3 regions of the Catenulispora yoronensis genome follow, and region 3 is predicted to be linked to each of the others. Evidence: riboswitches for the same ligand, from Rfam matches in the RefSeq annotation. Region 3 holds a riboswitch; each other region holds the start of a gene.
The links. A riboswitch is a leader RNA that binds a small molecule or an ion and turns the genes downstream of it on or off. The one in region 3 is predicted to bind cobalamin.
Positions count from the first base shown of each region.

Region 1: it holds a riboswitch for cobalamin, as region 3 does, so the genes downstream of both, ABD481_RS28095 (VWA domain-containing protein) here and ABD481_RS13245 (ABC transporter substrate-binding protein) in region 3, are expected to answer to the same signal.
Region 2: it holds a riboswitch for cobalamin, as region 3 does, so the genes downstream of both, ABD481_RS32850 (CbtB domain-containing protein) here and ABD481_RS13245 (ABC transporter substrate-binding protein) in region 3, are expected to answer to the same signal.

Region 1 covers NZ_BAAAQN010000039.1:73,465-78,944, forward strand. The annotation lists gene ABD481_RS28095 (VWA domain-containing protein) at 1-1,959, opposite strand, end outside; cobalamin riboswitch at 2,046-2,219, opposite strand; gene ABD481_RS28100 (sulfite oxidase-like oxidoreductase) at 2,792-3,436, opposite strand; gene ABD481_RS28105 ((2Fe-2S)-binding protein) at 3,570-3,932, shown strand; gene bfr (bacterioferritin) at 4,021-4,500, shown strand; gene ABD481_RS28115 (DUF6086 family protein) at 4,582-4,932, opposite strand; gene ABD481_RS28120 (hypothetical protein) at 5,196-5,480, opposite strand, start outside.
Region 2 covers NZ_BAAAQN010000050.1:53,176-58,655, forward strand. The annotation lists gene ABD481_RS32835 (hemerythrin domain-containing protein) at 1-422, shown strand, start outside; gene ABD481_RS32840 (RNA polymerase subunit sigma-70) at 423-1,439, opposite strand; gene ABD481_RS32845 (MFS transporter) at 1,436-2,974, opposite strand; cobalamin riboswitch at 3,084-3,244, shown strand; gene ABD481_RS32850 (CbtB domain-containing protein) at 3,289-3,513, shown strand; gene ABD481_RS32855 (CbtA family protein) at 3,535-4,425, shown strand; gene ABD481_RS32860 ((2Fe-2S)-binding protein) at 4,436-5,176, shown strand; gene ABD481_RS32865 (RidA family protein) at 5,178-5,480, opposite strand, start outside.
Region 3 covers NZ_BAAAQN010000013.1:6,835-12,314, reverse strand. The annotation lists gene ABD481_RS13255 (GNAT family N-acetyltransferase) at 1-303, shown strand, start outside; gene ABD481_RS13250 (enoyl-CoA hydratase/isomerase family protein) at 401-1,231, shown strand; cobalamin riboswitch at 1,456-1,593, shown strand; gene ABD481_RS13245 (ABC transporter substrate-binding protein) at 1,707-2,729, shown strand; gene ABD481_RS13240 (FecCD family ABC transporter permease) at 3,096-4,106, shown strand; gene ABD481_RS13235 (ABC transporter ATP-binding protein) at 4,103-4,873, shown strand; gene ABD481_RS13230 (ABC transporter substrate-binding protein) at 4,939-5,480, opposite strand, start outside.

The DNA.
Region 1 (5,480 bases), on a different contig from region 3:
GTCGGTCACCACGACCACCAGCGGCCGCCGCTGCGGATCCCGCATGCGCTCGACCCGCAGGACGTCGGCGGCCTGGAGGAGTCCGGCCGCCAGCGGCGTGCGGCCGCCGGTGGGAAGCGTGGTGAGCCGGGCGGCGCCGGCCTCGACCGACCAGGTCGGCGGCAGCGCGACCTCGGCGTCGCGGCCGCGGAAGGTCACGAGGCCGACTTTGTCACGGCGCTGATACGCGTCGAGCAGCAGCGAGAGGATCGCGCCCTTGACGGCGGACATGCGCTGACGAGCGGCCATGGAGCCGGAGGCGTCGACGACGAAGAGGACCAGGTTGCCCTCGCGGCCTTCGCGGAGCGGCTCCCGCAGATCCGTCGACCGCAGACGCAGCGCGCCTTCGGTACGGCCGCGCGAGACCTGTTCGGGCGCGGCGGCCCGGACAGTCGCGACGAGGTGGAGACCGTGAGTCCCCGGACGGGCGCCGATCGCGCGCCCGGTGCTGGTGCGCGCGCGGGAACGGCGGCCCTCGGCCCCGCCGCCCACGCCCTCGACCTGGAACAGCCGGGCCTTGAACGGCTCGCCGGGTGTCGCAGAGCCCTGTTCGCGCTGGGCGCCGCCGCGAGCGGATCGGTCGTCGGACTCGGTGTCGCGGTCCCGATCGCGGTCCTGGTCCCGACCGGCTTTCGGCTCCAGTCGGCCGTTGGCCTCCTGGTCGCGATCCGCCTCGCCGACCAGTTCGGGCTCGGGCGCCACGCCTGATCCGCCGGGTGGTTCGGGCCGGGCGTCGGCGTTCGCCGACGTGTTGGGGTCCGACCGGTCGTGGTCAGCGCCGGCGTCGGGGCCGTCGGGGCCTCCGGAACCGGGGCCCGAGCCGCCCGGACCCGGATCAGGGTCCTCATCCCCGTCCTGCATCGCCTCGTCGAGCTGGTTCTCGTCCAGTCCGGGCGCGTCGAACGGATGCCGCCGCCGGCGGTGCGGGAGCGCCAGCGTGGCCGCCCGGCGCACGTCCTCGGCGATCACGACGGTCCGGCCCGCCCAGGCGGCGAGCGCCGTCGCCGCGCGGGCCGTGACGAGGTCCGCGCGCATGCCGTCGACCTCGAAGGCCGCGCAGATGCGGGTGATGCGGAGCAGTTCGGCGTCCGGCAGCGTCACGGAGGGCAGGAGCGCGCGGGCGGCGGCGATGCGGGCGGCGGTGTCCTTGTCGGCGGCTTCCCAGGCGGCGGCGAAGGCCTCGGGGTCGGCTTCGTAGGCGAGGCGGCGACGGACGACTTCGGCGCGTTCGGCCGGGTCGCGGCTGGCGCGGACCTCGACGGTCAGTCCGAAGCGGTCCAGGAGCTGGGGGCGCAGTTCGCCCTCTTCGGGGTTCATCGTGCCGACGAGCAGGAAGCGGGCGGAGTGCCGCACGGAGACGCCTTCGCGCTCGACATGCGCGACGCCCATGGCGGCGGCGTCCAGGAGGAGGTCGACGAGGTGGTCGTGCAGGAGGTTGACCTCGTCGACGTAGAGCAGGCCGCGGTGCGCGGCGGCGAGCAGGCCGGGCTCGTAGGCGGCGACGCCGGAGGCCAGCACCTTCTCCAGGTCCAGGGAGCCGACCAGCCGGTCCTCGGTGGCGCCGACCGGCAGCTCGACGAGGCGCGCGGGGCGGGAGTCGGCGACGGCGAGGCTGCTGGCGCGGTTCGGACCGTCGGAGTGCGGCCCGTCGGGGTGCGAACTGACGGAGCGGGAACTGTCGGAGTGCGGTCCGTCGGGACATTCGGCGTCCGGGACCCGCGGGTCGCAGGAGAAGCGGCAGCCCGGAACGACGTCGAGCGCGGGGAGCACAGCGGCCAGCGCCCGCACGATCGTGGACTTGGCGGTGCCCTTCTCGCCGCGGACCAGGACGCCGCCGACGGCCGGCGAGACGGCGTTGAGCAGGAGGGCCAACCGCAGGTCGTCGAGTCCGACCACGGCGGCGAAGGGGTACGGCGGCACGCCGAATCAGCTCCTCACGGGTGTCCACGCCCGACAGGTCCAATAGCACAGACACGCCGCGGGGGCGGCGTGCCGGAGGCGGTCGGAGTCTCCTGACTCTCAGATCGCAGCACCTTTTCCTGCCTTCCCAGAACTTCGCGGTTCCAGTGGCTGGGGCTGCCGTTCGGCGCGGCCGTGAGGCGTTGCCGGGCGGCATCCTCGTGGGGAGGTGCTCCCTGATCACAGTGGCGGGACCGTTCCGGATTCGCACCGGGATTCCTGCCGACCGTCCTGCGTGCAGCATCCCGCAGCGATCAACGGGCGTCAAACCGCCGGGCCTGAGGAGGACCGTGGGGTGCCGGGGGCAGGTGCGGCGCCAGGGGTGGCGCTGAGGCGTGGTGGAGTGGCGCCCGGTGGCGGTATGGGCTGATGTGTCGGTCAATGGGAGGGTGAGCAAGCGACGGCGCGGGGCGCCGGTTTTGGGCGAGTACGAGTTGGAAGGCGGGGCTTTCGGTCCGGCCGGGAGGGCCGAGCGGAGTGACCGACGTGACACTCGTGGCGGGTGGAGTGGAGCGGCGGCGCGTGGTGCGGATGTGATGAATGTGACGAATACAACGGGACTGGCGAACGTACCGAACGTACCGAACGTGACGAACGTCGGCAGCGGACGCACCCTGAGCCGGCCCGGGTCGCTGTGGAAGGCCGTATTGCGGCGGATCCGTACTAGGTGAGTTCGGCTCCGAGGTCGCCCTTTTTACGAGACAGAGTGTCTTGCAGCGACACATGGTGTCTTTATTAGAGACAGAGCGTCTCACAAAGTCGCACCTACTCAGGCGAGCTTTTAGAGGCGGACTTACAGCGGCGGGCCGTCGCCCGGATCCTCTTGATACGAGTAGCGCTGCTCCCGCCACGGGTCGCCGATGTTGTGGTAGCCGCGCTCCTCCCAGAAGCCGCGGCGGTCCTCGGTGAGGTACTCGATCCCGCGGACCCACTTCGGGCCCTTCCAGGCGTAGAGGTGGGGGACGATCAGGCGCAGCGGGAAGCCGTGCTCCGGGGTGAGGGGTTCGCCGGCGTGGTGCGTCGCGAACAGGGTCTTCTCGTGGAGGAGGTCCTCCATGCGGAGGTTGGCGCTGTAGCCGTACTCGGCCCAGACGGTGACGTGGGTGACGTCGGGCGCGGGCGGGGCCAGGTCGAGGATGGTCTGGGCGGCCACGCCGCGCCACGGGGCGTCGAACATCGTGAACTTGGTGACGCAGTGGAAGTCGGCCACGACGTCGACGGCGGGCAGGGCCGTGAACTCCTCGTGGAACCAGATCGCCTCCTCGCCGTCGGCGGTGGCGCCGGTGACGCGGAAGTCCCAGGTGGCGGGCTTGAAGCGGGGAACAGGGCCGTAGTGCAGGACCGGCCACTCGCCGCGCTGCATGCGCTGGCCGGGCGGGAGCCGGTCCGCCGTCCGCGCGTCGGCTTCGATGTCCACCCCTGATCCCGGCTGCCCCATGGGTCCATCGTCCCAGATGTGGCGGACCGCACGTGCGCCGGGGACTTGGCGGTGGGGCTTTTGTAGCTTAGGCTCGCCTAAGTCATCATTGATCAGGTGCGTCCGCACCGATTGATAAGCCCCGGAGCCTCGCTTGTACGCCTGCATATGCCACGCGGTGACCACCGCCGAGATCGACGCAGCGGTCGCGCTGGGTGCGAAGTCCGTCAAGCAGGTCCGCAAGGCCACCGGGGCCGGCTCCGCCTGCGGGACCTGCGTGAAGCGCCTGAGCTGCCTGCTGGCCGCCGCCCGCGTCGCGGACTCGGCGCCGGCGGAGGGCATGCCGGCGGCGGAGCTGCTGCCGGCCGAGGCGCCGCTGCGCGCGCCGATCGAGACGTCGGTCATGGCGTCGGGCATGGCGTCGGTATCGGCGTCAGCGCCGGTCACCGCCTCGGCCACCGCACCGGTCACCGCGCACGCCCCGCACTGCCCGGCCGCGCTGCCCGCCCTGGGCTGAATCCGCACGTCAACCGTTAGCTCCTTCGGCGCAATCCGCCACCGCGGCGTTACCCTCCGCCCAAACGACTCTGGCAGGATCTGGCGGCATGCAGGGTGACAAGGACATCATCGCGTTCCTGAACGAGCAGCTCACCGCCGAACTGACGGCCATCAATCAGTACTGGCTGCACTACAAGCTCCAGGAGAACCGCGGCTGGAAGAAGCTCGCGGAGTACACCCGCCACGAGTCCATCGACGAGATGAAGCACGCCGACAAGCTGGCCGAGCGCATCATCTTCCTCGAAGGCCTGCCGAACTTCCAGAAGCTGCTGCCGCTGGAGATCGGGCAGAGCGTCACCGAGATGTTCCAGGCCGACATGAAGGTCGAGCTCGCGGCCGTGGACCGGCTGCGACGCGGCATCGCGCTGATGCGGGAACGCGGCGACGTCACCTCCGCGAACCTCTTCGAGGAGATCCTCGCCGACGAGGAACACCACATCGACTACCTGGAGACCCAGCTGGACCTCATCGGCCAGCTCGGCGAGCCGCTGTACATCGCGCAGCTGGTGGAGCAGCCGGAGTCGTAGCCACGAAGACATCCGCCGCGCGGTCCCGTCCGAGCTCACTGAGCCGGGGACCGCGCGGTTTTGCGTTGGAGTACGGCCGAATCAGCGGCTCATCGACCTCGACAGCTCGCTGCCGGCGGCCACGAGTCGGGAATCCCAGGTCGGATCCGCCACGCCGGTACGGTCGGCCAACGCGATGATCGTCGCCAAGAAGCCGTCGCTCAGGGCGGCCAACACGGGGTGACGGCTCCGAGCCCGCCAGAGCAGGAGGGCATCGGCAAAGGCTCGAAGTTCCGCGGGCGCGATCCGGGCTTCGTCCGATTCCATCGGGCCGATGCCGGAAGGCTGGGCGACGATGTCCTCGAACGCGGCGACCTGGCGCAGGAAAAGCTGCGACACGCCCTGCGCAGGGTTCCAGACCGTCTCGTCGCCCACGACGTAGTACTGACTCACCCCGGCACCCTAAGTGTCAGATACGCGAACGAGAACAGGTGGTACGCCTCGCAAGCGCCGCACCACCGCACCACCGCAGCACACCGCGCAGCGCACCACATCACCACAGCACCACCACCGCAGCCCACATGCAGCGCGCCACCCCGCAGCCACCGCCCCACCCCACCCCACCCACAGCAACGCCCGGCCGCACCAACGGCCGGGCGTCACATATCAGTACTCGAACAATCAGGCCCGCAGGCCCTCAGACCCGCAGACCGACCCTACTTCGCAGCCCTCGCCCGCGTCGCCGGCTTCTTGCCGTCGTCATCGTCGTCGTCATCGTTCTTCCGGTCCTCGACCTGGTCGGCGGGCACGAACTCGGCCGCCGGGCCGGTGCCGGTCTTGTGGAAGCGCAGTGCCTCCCACAGGGGGCCGGGGATGACGTGGATGCCGTAGTGGGCGCGGTGGTGGTTGGCGCAGAGCACTTCGAGGTTGCCCGGGGACTCGGCCCACTTCTGGAAGTCCTCGTCGGTCTCGAAGTGCAGGCCGAGGGCCTGCTCGATCTT
Region 2 (5,480 bases), on a different contig from region 3:
CCTCGGCCGGCCGCGCCGACGCGGCCGACGCCGCGGAGATCCTGGCCGCGATGGCCGCCGAGCACGGCCGGCTGGACGGGCTGCTGGAAGCGGTCGACGTCGCGATGGCGCAGCGGTCCGTCGCGCTGCCGGAGATCGTCGCCGGCCTGGACGTCGGGCTCCGCGGCCACATGCGCCACGAGGAGGAGGCGGCGCTCCCGCTGATCCAGCGGGTGCTGGAGCCCAAGGACTGGGCCGACTTCAGCAAGGCCATGGCCCGCAAGCAGAAGCTGTCCGGCGCCGCCGCCTACGTGCCGTGGATGCTCGACGGTGCGCGTCCGGACCAGCGCACCGCCCTCTTCAACGCGCTGCCGGCCCCGGTGAAGGTGCTCAACCGGCTGCTGTGGGAGGGGCGGTACCAGGCCCGGCACCCCTGGGCCTGATCAGATCCGCTCCGGCAGCCGGAACACCGCGAAAACTTCCGCGTCGCGGAACGCTGTGTTCCGGCTGATCCGGCCGTCGCTGATCTCGAAGACCTGCACCGTGTTCAGCACGAAGCCGTCCCCGTCGGGCGCGCGGACGTACGCGGCCACCGCCGGATGGCCGTTCGCGGCCACCGGAACCATCCGCCACACCGCCCCCCGGAGCGTGAAGAGGCGGGCGATGAAGCGCACGTAGTGCTCGCGGCCGACGTACCAGCCGAGCATCGGCGGCATCTCCAGCAGCACGTCGTCGGTCAGCAGCTTCTCCAACGCCACCAGGTCCGCGCTCTCGAACGCCGCGACGTACCGCTCGACCAGCGCGCGCTCGTCGGGACTGTGCGGTTCGCCGACCTGGTCCTCGCCGAGCCCGGCCGTCGCGAGGCGGGCCCGCGCGCGTCGCAGGGCACTGTGGACGGCGGTGGTGGTCATCTCCAGCGCCTTGCCGACTTCGGCGGCGGGCCAGTCCAGCACGTCGCGCAGGATCAGCACCGCCCGCTGCCGCGCCGGCAGGAGCTGCAACGCGGCCAGGAACGCCAGCCGGAGCGTGTGCCGCGACGACGCCACCCCGGCCGGATCGCCCAGCAGAGCGTCCGGGATCGGCTGGAGCCAGGGCACTTCCTCGCCGCGAACCATCGGGGCGTCGGGGTCGTCGCCGGGCGCGCCGAGACCGGAGGGCAGCGGACGGCGGCTGCGCTGCTCCAGCGCCGTCAGGCAGGTGTTGGTGGCGATGCGGTAGAGCCAGGTCCGCAGGGCCGCGCGCCGCGGGTCGTACTGGTCGTAGGCGCGCCAGGCCCGCAGCAGCGTCTCCTGCAACTGGTCCTCGGCGTCGTGGACCGAGCCGAGCATCCGGTAGCAGTGCGCCAGGAGCTCGCCGCGCAGCGGGTCGGTCCGGACCGCGAACTCCTCGCTCGTCGCCACTGTGTTTGCCGCCATCGTGCTCATCACCACCGCGCTCGCCGCGTTGCCCGTGCTGGTCATCGTGATCCCACCGGGGTCTCCGATCGGGGCGGGGCCGTGGCGGCGGCCGGGTTGTCAGAGGCCGGGTTGTCAGAGGCCGGATTGTCAGAGCCCGAAGTCGCCGCCGCCGCCCGTGAACGCCGGCTCGGCGTCCACCATCCCGCGACCGCCGCCCCCAACGCCAGCGCCGCCGCGACCTTCATCGCCGCGTCGAAGCCGTCGCCGAACGCCTTCGCCGAGCCGTAGCCGCCGTTCGCCGCGAAGACCGCCGCCAGGATCGCGACGCCGAACGTGCTCCCCAGCTGGCGCAAGGTGTTGAACACGCCGCTCGCCGCCCCGACCGCCGCCGGCGGCACCGCGCCGAGCACCGCGTTCTGCGCGGCGGGCATTGCGAACGACAAGCCGCAGCCGCCGAGCACCAGCGGCGCGACCAGCACCGCGTAGCCCCGGTCCGGGCCGGCGATCAGCGCGATCCAGCCCATCGCGACCGCGAGCAGCGTGAGCCCGCCGACCAGCAGCGGCCGCTCGCCGACCCGCGGGACCAGGGCGCCGGTGATCGGGGCGATGAGCGTCAGCGTCAGCGTCCACGGGATCAGGCGCAGACCGGTGGCCAGCGGGTCGTAGCCGAGGCCGACCTGGAGATACTGCGTGAGCAGGAACGTGACGCCGACCGTCGTGGCGTACATCAGGAACCCGGCCGCGTTGCCGCCGGAGAACGCCGGGACGCGGAAGAACCGCATCGGCAGCATCGGCGCGTCGACCCGCAGCTCCCAGACGACGAAGGCGACCGCCAGGACGCCGCCCGCCGCCAGCGTGCCGACCGTCTCCGCGCCGGCCCAGCCGACGGCGTTGCCCCGCACCAGGCCCCAGACCAGGCCGAACGCGGCGCCAGTGACGAGGACGAGGCCTGCGACGTCCAGCCGCCGCGCCGGGCCGGTGCTCTCCGCCGTTTTGGCGCGCGCCAGCGGCATCAGCAGCAGCCCGATCGGCACGTTCACCCAGAAGATCCAGTGCCAGTCGAGCCCCTGGGTGATCGCGCCGCCGACCACCGGTCCGCCGACCGTGCCCAGGCCCGTCACGCTGCTGAACGTCCCCAGCGCCTTGGCCCGCTGGCGGCCCGGGAAGGCCACGCTGAGCAGCACCATCGCGTGCGGCATGATCAGCGCCGAGCCGACGCCCTGGACGGCGCGGGCCCCGATCAGCAGCCCGGTGTCCGGGGCGAGCGCGCAGGCCGCCGAGGCGACGGTGAAGATCGCGATGCCGGTGAGGAACATCCGGCGGCGGCCCAGGCGGTCGCCGAGGGCGGAGGCCGGCATCAGCAGCACCGCGAAGCTCAGTGTGAACGCGGTGATCGTCCACTCCAACTCGGCCATCGACGCGCCGAGGTCGAGGCGGATCTTGTTCAGCGCCGTGGTGACGACCAGCATGTCCAGGACCACCATCAGCGAGGCCACCGAGGCCAGGGCGAGGGTCCAGCGCTGGGGCGCGGTCATGCGCGGGGTGGCGGTGTCCGCCGAACCCGCGGCCTCCGCCGCACTCGTTTTTTCCCTGCTCACTCCCGGACCTCCGGTCTCCGCTCGGGGCTTCCCGGCGAAGCACCCGCGGATATGTACCGGCGGCGGAGCCGAAAATCGTCGCGCGCGGCCGACCCGGTGATCGACATCTCTTTGACGCGGTGCGTGCGCGGCCCTACGCTGCCCAAGCAAGGTACTGGGACAGGAAGCCGGTGCAATTCCGGCACGGTCGCGCCACTGTGAGCCCCCTGCTTCGTCGGGCAGTCGAAGCGGGCGGGTGAGTCAGACCCTCCCCGGTCGACCCGCTCCATCGAACAGGGACGCAAGATCCCGAAGGAGGGCTCTCTATGAGCACCATGCCTGTTTCCCCTGCCCCGGCCTCCCCGGTCTCGGTTCCGACGCCGCTGGTGGTCTCCGCGGCCACGGCGCGGCTGTGGATCGGCGGCACGATGCTGTTCGCGCTGCTGGCGTACTACTTCATCGGCGTGGACCAGGGCGCGTTCTCCGTCTTCGGCGGGGACATGCATCTGCACGAGTTCGTGCACGATGCCCGCCACCTGCTCGGCTTCCCCTGCCACTGAGCCGCGAGGGTCAGTGCTCTGATGGAAAAGCGCATCATCGCGCGCGGCCTGCTGGCCGGCGCGCTCGCCGGTCTGCTCGCGTTCCTGTTCGCGCGGGTGTTCGCCGAGTCGGTCATCGACAAGGCGATCGCCTACGAGAGCGGCCGGGACGCGGCGCAGGCCGCGCTGAACCAGGCCGCCGGGTTGCCGGCGGACGCTGCCGATCCGGACCTGTTCAGCCGTACCGTGCAGGCCGATATCGGTATCGGGGTCGGGATGATCGGCTTCGGGGCGGCGATGGGCGGACTGTTCGCGGTCGCCTATCTGCTGTGCCTGGGCCGGGTCGGCCGGATCCAGCCCAAACCGCTGGCGCTGCTGGTGGCGGGGGCCGGGTTCGCCGGGTTCTACCTCGTGCCGTTCCTGAAGTACCCGGCCAACCCGCCGGCGATCGGGCATCCGGACACCATCCGCGCCCGGGGGCTGCTCTATTTGGCGATGGTGGCCTGTTCGCTGGCGTTCCTGTTCGCGGCGGTGTGGGCCGGTCGCCGACTCGCGGCCCGGTTCGGGAACTGGAACGCGACGGTGCTGGCCGCTGTCGGCTTCGCGGCGGCGATCGGCATCGTGATGGCGGTCCTGCCCTCGCTCGGAGAACTGTCGGCGAACGTCCGCGAGTTCGGGCACCACGCGAGCGAGACGCCGCTGCCGCTGACCGACGGCAAGGGCGCGATCGTCTACCCGGGCTTCCCGGCCGACGTGCTGTTCTCGTTCCGGCTCTACTCGATCCTGGCGCAGGCGCTGCTGTGGGGCACCCTCGGCCTGGCCTTCGGGCCGATGGCCGAACGGGTGCTCCGCCCGGCGATGCAGCCCGCGACCGGGACGCCGGGCAACGCCGAGGCCGCCGGGAATGCGGGCGCGATGCCCGCGGCGGTGTGAGGATTGCCGGGTGACGAACGGAGTTCCGGCCCTGGCGCTGGTGAGTGAGGAGCTCGCAGCGCTGGGGCCGTACTTCGGCGCCGCGTTCCACGCCGGCTCGGAGTCGTGCGAGGCGCCGTGGCGTCCCTTCGCCGAGCTGGTCGAGGAGCCGGGGGCGATGGCGGAGCGGGTCGCGGGCGTGCGCGGATACCTGGCGGCCGGCAGCGGACAGGACATTGAGAAGGTCGAGCTGCGAGTCGCGGCTTCCGTGGCGCATTTGGGGCTGGTCGCGCGGGTGATGTCGCCGCTGTTCGGACTGGGTGTGCTGTACGGGTGGCGGGGATCGGTGCGGGCCGGGGACCTGCGATGGCAGCCCGGCTTGGCGAGTACTTTTCCGTTGTCGATCAACGAGGCCGTGGTCGAGGGCCGTCCCGACGGCCGGATCACCGACGGCCGGCCCGACGGCCGGATCACCGACGGCGTGGTCACGGAGTTGGAGACGCTGATGGCGTCGTTCGGCGTCAACCGGCACATCTTGCGAGGGAACGTCGCGTCGGCACTGGTCGGCGCCGGCAAGGCGCTGGCGGCGGCACGGCCGGCACTGAGGGATCGGGCGACGGCCGAGCTGGGGGTTCTCCTGGCGCGCGCGGAGCTGGCAGGCAGCGTGGGGTACGCGGCGGACGGGAGCTTCCGACGTCGGAACTGCTGCCTGATCTACCGGGCCGCGCCGAATCAGCGCGGTGCGCTGTGCGGGGACTGCGCGCTTCGGTGAGCTATTCCGCGGGCAGCAGCGCCGCGACCGCGCTCACCTCGATCAGGGCGCCGGGCACCCCGAGTGCCGCCACCCGCGCGCCCGTCACCAGCGGCGGGTTCCCGGCCTGCGCCGCCGCCGCGCCGAGGCGTGGGCCGATGGCGCCGTAGGCGGTCTGGAGGTCCACGCCGTCGACGAAGAGTACGGTCCACTGCACGACGTCGGCGAGCGTCGCGCCGACCGCGGCCAGCGCCGCCGCCGCGTTGTCCAGGGCCCGGGCCGACTGGTCGGCGACGTCGTCGGAGACCAGCTTGCCGTCCGCGTC
Region 3 (5,480 bases):
GCCGCCCGTCGTTATGCGGTCCCGGTCGACGCGGTGTTCGAGGTCTCCGACCCGTTCTGCCCGTGGAACAGCGGCCGGTGGCGGCTGCGCGGCGACGCCGACGGCGCGGTGTGCGAGCGCACCACCGACCCCGCCGACCTGCTGCTGGGCCCGCGCGAACTCGGCGCGGCCTACCTCGGCGGCTACTCGCTGGCGGCGCTGGGCCGGGCCGGCCGGATCGAGGAGCTGACGCCGGGAGCGCTGGCGGCGGCTTCGCGGGCGTTCCTGAGCGACAGTGCGCCGTTCGTCGCGTTCGGATTCTGATCGGTACAACGGCTTTACCGGGGCCGCACCGCGGGCTGTACCGCGGTGGCCTGGCCCCTGCTTCTGATCCATGTCGCCGTCTCATACTGTGGGCGGTATGACAGAGGCATCCGAAACGGACTACAACGGCGTACTCCTGCGGCGGCACCCGGCCGAGGGCAACGGCGTGGTCGCGGAGATCGTGCTGGACCGCGCCGACGCGATGAACGCCATCTCGACCGGGATGGCCGCCGCCATCCGGGACGTCGCGCCGGAACTGGCCGACGACCCGGCGGTGCGCGCGGTGGTGGTGTCGTCCGCGCCGCCCGCCGCGGAGGGCAAGAACCACGCCTTCTGCGTCGGCGTCGACCTGAAGGAGCGCAACCGGATGAGCGACGCCGAACTGGTCGCGACCCGGCCCGCGTTCCGGCGCACCTGGTCGGCGTTCGGCTCGCTGCCGATGCCGGTGATCGCCGCGGTGTCCGGATACGCGCTTGGCGGAGGCTGCGAACTGGCGCTCGGCTGCGATCTGATCGTGGCCGACGACGGCGCGGTGTTCGGGCTGCCGGAGGTCTCGGTCGGCGTGATCCCCGGGGGCGGCGGGACGCAGACGCTGGTCCGGCGGGTCGGGATGAACCGCGCAGCCGACCTGATCTTCACCGCACGGCGCATCGACGCCGACGAGGCTGACCGGTTCGGGATGATCGACCGGCGGGTCGCCGGGACGTCGACGGCGCGCGGGGCGGCTTTGGAGTTGGCGCAGCAGATCGCGAAGAACTCGCCGATCGGGGTGCGGAACGCCAAGCACGCGCTGAAGGTCGGGGCGGATCTGCCGCTGGCCGCCGGGCTCGATGTGGAGGACGGGGCGTGGCGGGCCACGGCGTTCTCGGCGGATCGGGCTGAGGGTGTGCGGGCGTTCGTGGAGAAGCGGAAGCCGGTGTGGCCGTAGGGGAGTTGAGGGGGTCGGGTCGGGCTGGGCCGGTCTGACCTGACCTGATCCGGCCCGACTTGACCTGACCCGGCCCGGCCCGGCCGATGGCTGTGTTCGTCGGGCCGCGTCGGGTTGGATCGGGTCGGATCGGGTTGCATCGGGTTGCATTGCGTTCCGTCGAGTTCCGTCGAGTTGCGCAGATCACCAGTCCGCAGAGCGTTCGGGGTTAGTCGTGGGGCGCTGCGCTTGCTAGCGTCTTCGGTGACGGCGGTGTGCCGTCCACAACGTGTGCAGCGAAGCCGGTGCGAGTCCGGCGCTGTCCCGCAACTGTGAGTTCTCCTTTGGGGAGCGAGCCAGGTCGCCTCATACGGTGTGTCAACGTTCGGCCCTCGCGGTTCGGGGCGGTCCGGCTGTGCACATCACGGTCACCTGGGCCGGCGTGCGCTGTGCGGGTCGCGGATCAGCCGGAGGAGCTGACCTCGTGCATTCTCGTCTGCACAACGCGGCGCGGCATGTCGCCGTCGGTGTCATAGCGGGCTCGGCGCTGCTGGCGGCCGGGTGTTCGTCCTCGAAGTCGACGCCGGCCGCGGGGTCCGGGGCGACCGGGGCCTCGACGTCCGCGTCGAGTGCGGCGTCGAGTGGTTCGTCGAGCGCTTCGTCGAGTGCCTCGGCCGACGCCGCGGTGTTCCCGGCGACCGTCACCGCCAAGAACGGCGCGGTGAAGCTCAGCGCGCAGCCGAAGAAGATCGTGTCCCTCTCGCCGTCGGCGACCGAGGACCTGTTCGCGATCGGCGCCGGCGCGCAGGTGGTGGCGGCCGACGACCAGTCCGACTTCCCCGCGAACGCGCCGAAGACCGCGCTGTCCGGCTTCAAGCCCGACGCCGAGGCGATCGCGAAGTACAACCCGGACCTGGTGGTGGTCGCCGCCGATACCTCGAACATCGTCGAGGCCCTGGGCAAGCTCAACATCCCGGTGCTCTGGTTCGACGCGCCCAACAGCCTGGACGACGCCTACTCCCAGATCACCGCGCTCGGCACCGCGACCGGCCACGCCGGCGCGGCGACCTCCGAGGTCGCGGGCATGAAGGACAAGATCACCGCCGCCCTCGCCGCGACCAAGAAGCCGGCCACCCCGCTGAAGTACTACTACGAGGTCGGCACCCCGGGGAACTACAGCGCCACCTCCAAGACCTTCATCGGCTCCATCCTGACCGGGTTCGGCCTGGCCAACGTCGCCGACGCGGCCGACAAGACCGGCGGCGGCTACCCCCAGCTCAGCGACGAGTACCTGGTGACCGCGGCCCCCGACCTGGTCTTCCTGGCCGACACCAAGTGCTGCCAGCAGACCACCGCCACCGTCACCGCCCGCCCCGGCTGGTCCGCCGTCCCGGCCGTGAAGAACGCCGCCAAGGGCACCATCGTCGGCCTCGACGACGACATCGCCTCCCGCTGGGGCCCCCGCCTGGTCGACCTGGTCCAACAAATCTCCGACGCGGTCAACAAGGCCCAGGGCTGAGCCGCGACGATGGGGCGCGCAGCAACGCCCGGCCCGCTCCCGGCCGACACGACGGCGACGCCGAAGGTGACGCTGTCGGCCGGGAGCGGAGCTGGTGCTGGTCAGGGTGCTGACGCGGCGGTTCCGGGCGGCTTGGCGGCGGCGGAACTGGCTGAGTCGGGCGAGGCTGCTGATGTAGCGGTTCCTGGCAGCTTGGGTGAGGTGCCCGAGCTGGTTGGAGCAGCGGAACCGGGCGGCTTGGCCGCGGTTTCCGAGCTGGCTGGCGGGGCGCAACCGGCTGAGTCGGTCCGGTCGGCGGAGCGGGGTGGATCGGCAGGTTCGGACTCCCCAGCCTCTCGCCGCCGCCTGGCGCGTCCGACCATCGCGGTGCTCGTTGCCGGGGTCGTGCTTCTTGGCTCTGTTCTCGTTGCGAGTCTTGGTGGTGCCGCCGGGCTTCCGGTTGCCGGTACCGTCGCCGCGTTGTTGGACAAGGTGCCGTTTGTGCGGCTTGGGACCGGGCTCACGCCGGTGCAGCAGGGGGTGCTGGATCAGATTCGGTTGCCGCGCGTTGTTCTGGCGACGGTTGTCGGGGCGTTGTTGGCGCAGGCGGGGGCTGCTTATCAGGGGGTGTTCCGTAATCCGTTGTCGGACTCCGGGACTATTGGGGCTTCGGCGGGGGCCGGGATGGCGGCGACGCTGGTCATCGTTTATGGCGGTGGGCCTGAGCACACTGTGGTCGGGATCGGGGCGGTGCCGTTGGCGGCGTTCGTCGGGGGGTTGGCGGGGGTGCTGGCCAGCTATGTGCTCGGGACGTTGGTCGGGCGTGGGGGGACCGCGTCGTTGATCCTGGCCGGGGTGGCGGTCAGTTCGTTCGTCGGGTCGGTGCAGGCGTTCGTCATGCAGAGCAGCAGTGCGGATGTGAAGCAGGTCTATTCGTGGTTGTTCGGCAGCTTCTCGGCTGCCGACTGGGGGTTGGTGCGGTTGGCGCTGCCGTATGCCGCCATCAGTGTCCTGATTGTCACGCTGCATGCCCGGCATCTGGACGTGCTCGCGCTCGGGGACGACGAGGCGGCCACGCTCGGGCTCAATCCGGTGCGGACGCGGCTGATCGTGCTCGCCGCCGCGTCGTTGGCGACGGCCACGGCGGTCGCGGTCAGCGGCATCATCGGGTTCGTCGGGTTGGTGGTTCCGCATGTGGTGCGGCGGGTGGCCGGGCCCGGGCACCGGTTGCTGCTGCCGCTGAGTCTGCTGGTCGGCGGGGCGTTCCTGGTGCTGGCCGACCTGCTGGCGCGCACCGCGCTGGCGCCGGCCGAGCTGCCGATCGGGGTGGTGACGTCGTTCGTCGGCGCGCCGTTCTTCGTGCTGATCCTGCGCGCGACCCGGGGGCGGGACCGGTGAGCGCGGTCAAGGCGGTCGGGGTGCGGGTGGCGTTGGACCGCAAGCCGATCCTGCACGGCGTCGACCTCGTCGTGGCCGCCGGTTCGTGGCACGCCGTCCTCGGTCCCAACGGCGCGGGCAAGTCCACGCTGTTGCGGGCGCTCGCCGGCCTGCTCCCCCACGACGGCGAGATCCACGTCGGCGGCCAGCCGGTCGCCCGGCTCGGCGCCAAGCACCGGGCGCGGCTGATCGCGTACGTCCCGCAGCAGCCGCGGTTGCCCGGCGACATGACGGTGGGCGAGTACGTCCGCCTCGGCCGCACGCCGCATCTCGGCTATCTCGGCGTCGAGTCGAAGGACGATCGCGCGGTCGCCGCGCGTGCCCTGGAACGGCTGGACCTGACCGGGTTCGCGGCCCGGCGGCTCGGCGCGATGTCCGGCGGCGAGCGGCAGCGCGTGGTCCTGGCCCGGGCCCTGGCCCAGCAGGCCGGCGTCCTGCTGCTCGACGAGCCCACCACCGCCCTGGACCTCGGCCACCAGCAGCAGGTGCTGGACCTGGTCGACGAACTGCGCGCGACCGAGGGCCTCACCGTCGTCAGCACCCTGCACGACCTCAGCCTCGCCGCGCAGTACGCCGACGAGCTCACGCTCCTCGTCGCAGGCGAGGCGGTCGCCCGCGGCACCGCGCGCGAAGTGCTCACCGAACAGCGGATCGCCGAACACTACGGCGCGCGGGTCAGGGTTTTCGACGACGGGGAAGGTCGTCCGGTCGTCCACCTGGTGCGCTGAACCATAGGCACTCCAGCCAGTGCAAGGGCCACAAGGGCCACAAGCGCCACAAGCGCCACAAGCGCCTACGGCGAATAAGCCACCTGCGGCACGTCATAACAGTTCGCGTCCATGTCCGGCACCCGCGTCACCCAACCCCCGCGGCCGCCGTTTGCCGCGTCCTGCCACTGCGCCACGTTGAAGCACGCGTGCGTGGTCCCGGTCGGCGCCTTCACGTCGAACACCGTCGGCGTGATCATCCCGTGCGCGTCGTACGGCTGCCCGGAGTTCATGAACTTCTCCACGCACGCCCGCGTGACCGCCGTCCCGCACGACGCCACCGCGTCCGTCAGCCACTGCGCCGACACCCAGCCGTCGACCTCCCACTCCGACAGCTTCCCCTCGCGCTCCGGGAAGTACTTCGCCATCGCGTCCCGGAACGCCTTCACGGCCGGGACCGACGTGTCCTCGTAGTTCCGGTTGGAGGAGTTGGCGTAGAGCAGGTTCCGGCACTTCGGCGCGTCCTTGTACGTCGCCGCGATCGTCGCGTCCCAGCTCTGCACCGTCGTCATCTTCGCCACGATGGGCACCCCGACGGCGTCGATCGCCTTGCACAGCCTGGCGTTCC